DNA from 2 places in the Actinocorallia longicatena genome. Region 2 is predicted to be linked to the other one. Evidence: predicted binding sites of a transcription regulator. Region 2 holds the regulator's gene; the other holds the start of a gene.
What was found. Region 2 encodes HrcA, which represses chaperone genes, less so after heat shock. Its sites were predicted from a motif close to TTGGCACTCTCNNNNNGAGAGTGCCAA; they were not measured.

Region 1: a site for HrcA is predicted at 1,073-1,099, ahead of groES (co-chaperone GroES). Genes of this name have one in related genera too.

Annotation. Positions count from the first base shown of each region.
Region 1 is NZ_BAAAUV010000017.1:3,684-6,074, reverse strand. It holds gene groL (chaperonin GroEL) at 1-545, opposite strand, end outside; gene groES (co-chaperone GroES) at 662-970, opposite strand; gene ABD785_RS27800 (class I SAM-dependent methyltransferase) at 1,172-2,344, shown strand.
Region 2 is NZ_BAAAUV010000027.1:64,780-67,170, forward strand. It holds gene ABD785_RS34165 (MBL fold metallo-hydrolase) at 1-326, opposite strand, end outside; gene hrcA (heat-inducible transcriptional repressor HrcA) at 433-1,446, shown strand; gene dnaJ (molecular chaperone DnaJ) at 1,440-2,391, shown strand, end outside.

The DNA.
Region 1 (2,391 bases), on a different contig from region 2:
CCGAAGGTGTGGGCCTCCTCGACGGTGATGACACCGTCCTTGCCGACCTTGTCGAAGGCCTCGGCGATCAGCTCGCCGATCTTGCCGTCCTGCGCGGAGATCGCGCCGACGTGGGCGATGGCCTTCTTGTCGTCGACCTCGGTCGCCGACTTCAGCAGCAGGTCGGAGACGTGCTTGGCGGCGATGTCGATGCCGCGCTTGAGGCTCAGGGGCGACGCCCCTGCGGCGACGTTGCGCAGGCCCTCGCGGACCAGCGCCTGCGCCAGGACGGTCGCGGTGGTGGTGCCGTCACCCGCGACGTCGTTGGTCTTGGTGGCGACCTCCTTGACGAGCTGGGCCCCGAGGTTCTCGTAGGGGTTCTCCAGCTCGACCTCACGCGCGATGGTGACACCGTCGTTGGTGATGGTCGGGGCGCCGAACTTCTTGTCGATGACGACGTTGCGGCCGCGCGGGCCGATCGTCACCTTTACCGCGTCGGCGAGCGCGTTGACGCCACGCTCAAGGGCGCGGCGGGCATCCTCGTCGAACTCCAGGATCTTGGCCATGAAGAGTCTTCCTCGTTGTGTTGTGCTTCCAAGCACGACGCCCCGGCCGCCCTAGGGGCCGCCGGGGCGGGTGCGAAGTTCAAGGCCGCGAAGAGATCACGGCCGGCTGAAGCTTCTTACTTCTCGACGATCGCGAGGACGTCACGGGCGGACAGGACGAGGTAGTCCTGGCCGCTGTAGCGAACCTCGGTGCCGCCGTACTTGGAGTACAGGACGACGTCGCCGACAGAGACGTCCAGCGGAATGCGGGCGCCCTTGTCGTCTACGCGGCCGGGACCGACGGCGAGGACGGTGCCCTCCTGCGGCTTCTCCTTGGCGGTGTCAGGGATGACCAGGCCGGAGGCGGTGGTGGTCTCGGCCTCGAGGGGCTGGACCACGATCCGGTCCTCGAGCGGCTTGAGAACAACCTTGGTGGCGGTCGACATGTCGAACCTCCCCTTCGATTGTGATCTTGAAGATAACGTGTCAGTCAGGGAAGCGACTTCCGACCGGCCTGTCGTCGCGGGTGCCAGACCGGGCTCGTCGCATTGGCACTCACACTAGGAGAGTGCCAGCCAGAGATTATGCCGTGACCTGCTGCCCGTCAACCGGACGCTCTGTGACACGGAGCCTCTACGGTGGTTCGCATGGAGATCGACGGGTTCCAAGAGCTGCTGACCCCGGCTGGACAGGACGTTCTGCTCTCAGCGATGGAGTCCGACATCTCCGAGAAGGGCCTTCTGGCGTCCGCGACCCGGCTGCGCGCCCGCCACTCTGCGTCACTGGTCTCCGCGGCCCTCACCCAGGTCCGGCTCCGCCACCGGGCGGTGGCCAAGTTCGGCCCGGACGCCCTCCGCATGTACTTCACCCCGCACGGTCTCGAGCAGTCCACCCGCGCTTCGGTCGCCGAGTACCGGGCGGGGCGCTTCTTCGGGCCGGTCCTCGAGCTGTGCTGCGGCATCGGCGCCGACCTGCTGCACCGGGCGCGCGCCGGGATCGCCGGCGTCGGCGTCGACCTCGACCCGCTGACGGTCGCCGTCGCCCAGGCCAACCTCGCCGCCTTCCAGATGGGCAACCTGGCCTCCGCCCGGGTCGGTGACGCCCTGGAGCAGGACCCGGCCGGGTTCGAGGCCGTCTTCGCCGATCCGGGCCGCCGCACCGCCCGCGGCCGGGTCTTCGACCCCAGGTCCTACGAGCCGCCCCTCGACTCCCTGCTCGCCCTCGCGGCCCGCGCCCCTGCGGCCTGCGTCAAGGTCGCCCCCGGCATCCCCTACGAGGCCATCCCCGACGGCGCGAGCACCGAGTGGATCTCCGACCACGGCGAGGTGAAGGAGGCGGCCCTCTGGTTCGGCGCCCTGGCCACCGGCCCGGTCCGCAGCGCCACCCTCCTGCGCGACGGCCATGTCCACACCCTCACGCCCGACGCCTCCCTCGGCGACGCCCCCGTCGGCCCCTGGGCCCGCTACCTCTACGAGCCCGACGGCGCCGTGATCCGCGCCCATCTCGTCGCCGAGGCCGCCGCCCTCCTCGACGGCCACCTGGCCGACCCCCGCATCGCCTACGTGACCTCCGACCGGCTCGTCGAGACCCCCTACGCGACGGCCTACGAGGTCCGCACCGTCCTCCCGTTCTCCGTCAAACGGCTGAAGGCGCTCCTGCGCGAGAACGACATCGGCACCCTCACGCTGAAGAAGCGCGGCTTCGCCGCCGACCTCGACCGGCTCCACAAGGACCTCAAACCCACGGGAACCCTTACCGGAACGGTCGTTCTGACCCGCGTCGGCGACTCTCCCGTAGCCCTGCTCTGCGGCAAGGTCTGACGGCACGCCGTCAACGATCCGACAAAAGATGCCGCCATTCCGGCATT
Region 2 (2,391 bases):
GAGGCGGCCCAGTCCGGATACTCCACGGCCATGGTCACCCGGGCCTCCCGGCTGAGATACTCGGGCAGTTGCTCGTGTCCCCAGAAGAGGCCGGTGAAGGCTCCGTTGCCGAAACAGTGATCGAAGTGACCATGGGTGTTGATCACCGCGACGGGCTCCCCGCAGCCGAGCTCGCGCAGATCGTCATGGAGCGCGCGCCCCAGGGGCAGCGACGCCAGCGTGTCGACGAGGACGGCCCCGTGCCGTCCGATGATCACGCCGACGTTCACGTCGAAGTCCGCGTACCGGCGGCGGTAGCAGCGGTCTCCCACCTCTTCCCAGGACATGGACAAAGACTCTCGCACATCGGCTTCGGTGGGGTGACCGTACACTTGGCACTCATACACTGGGAGTGCCAGAGCACAGGCGGCGACCGGGCAGGAGGTGAGCGCGTTGCTGGATGATCGCAAGCTGTCGATTCTGCGTGCCATCGTCGAGGACTACGTGTCCACCAACGAGCCGGTGGGCTCCAAGGCCCTGGCGGAGCGGCACGCCCTCGGCGTCTCCCCGGCGACGGTCCGCAACGACATGGCCGTGCTGGAGGAGCAGGGGTACATCACCCAGCCCCACACCAGCGCGGGCCGGATCCCCACCGACAAGGGGTACCGGCTGTTCGTCGACAAGCTTTCGACGATCAAGCCGCTGTCGTCGGCGGAGCGCCGCGCGATCGAGACCTTCCTCGGCGGGGCCTATGATCTCGACGACGTCGTCAACCGGACGGTGCGGCTGCTCGCCCAGCTGACCCGGCAGGTGGCCGTCGTGCAGTACCCGTCGCTGACCCGGTCGTCGGTGCGGCACATCGAGCTCGTGCCCGTCGCCGCGCGGCGGCTGCTGCTCGTGCTGATCACCAACACGGGCAGGGTCGAGCAGCGGGTGATCGAGACCGCCACGGACGTGACGGACGATTCGGTCGCCCAGATACGTACCATTCTGAATGGGCTTCTCGACGGGCAGGCGCTCGCCGAGGTGCCCCTCGCGGTGGTCGACCTCCCCGACCGGGTGGTCGAGGAGGACCGGGCCGTCGCCGTGGCGGTGCTCTCGGTCCTGCTCGAGACCCTGGTCGAACGGCACGAAGAGAAGATCGTCTTCGCGGGCGCGGCCAACCTCGCCCACGTGGACTTCTCGCAGTCCCTCCGGGACGTCCTGGAGGCGCTGGAGGAACAAGTCGTGCTGATGCGGTTGTTGGGCGAGACGGGCGATCCCGCCTCGCTGATGGTCCGCATCGGCACGGAGAACCAGATGGAGGGGCTCCGGTCCACCTCCGTCGTCGCCACCGGATACGGTGCCGACGGGCTCGCCCTGGCCCGGCTCGGGGTGCTAGGCCCCACCCGAATGGACTACCCCGGAACGATGGGAGCGGTACGCGCTGTGGCACGTTACGTCGGTCAGATTCTGGCGGGATCGTAGTGCGCGACTACTACGCCACCCTCGGGGTGAGCAGGAACGCGACTCCTGACGAGATCAAGAAGGCCTACCGCCGGCTGGCCCGTGAACTTCACCCCGACGTCAATCCCGACGCCGCGTCGCAGGAGAAGTTCAAGGAGGTCACCCAGGCCTACGAGGTCCTCTCCGATCCCAAGAAGAAGGAGATGTACGACCTCGGCGCCGACCCGTTCGCCTCGGGCGGCGGGGGCGGGGCACCGGGCGGCTTCGGCGGGGCGGGCTTCCCGTTCAGCGACATCATGGACGCCTTCTTCGGCAACGCGACCTCCCGCGGCCCGCGCAGCCGGGCCAGGCGCGGCCGCAACGCCACCCTGCGCGTCGAACTCGACCTGCAGGAGACGGCGTTCGGCACGACCCGTGAGCTGACCATCGACACCGCCGCGGTCTGCAACGCCTGCACCGGCACCGGCGCGGCCCCCGGCACGCACCCCGACCAGTGCGACATGTGTCACGGGCGCGGCGAGATCCAGCAGGTCCAGCGGTCCTTCCTCGGTCAGGTCATGACCTCGCGCCCCTGCCCCCAGTGCGGCGGTTACGGCTCGGTCATCCGCACGCCCTGCCACGAGTGCTCGGGCGACGGCCGGGTCAGGACCCAGCGCACCATCAAGGTCAAGATCCCGGCGGGCGTCGAGCACGGCACCCACATCCAGCTCGCGGGCGAGGGCGAGGTCGGCCCCGGCGGCGGCCCCGCCGGCGACCTGTTCCTGGAGATCGTCGAACGGCCCCACGCGATCTTCGAGCGGGACGGCGACGACCTGCACTGCACCGTTCAGATCCCGATGACGGCCGCCGCCCTCGGCACCACGGTCACCATCGAGACCCTCGACGGAGCCGAGGACGTCGACATCCGTCCCGGCACCCAGTCGGGCCAGGTCATCCCGCTCTACGGCAGGGGCGCCCAGCACCTCA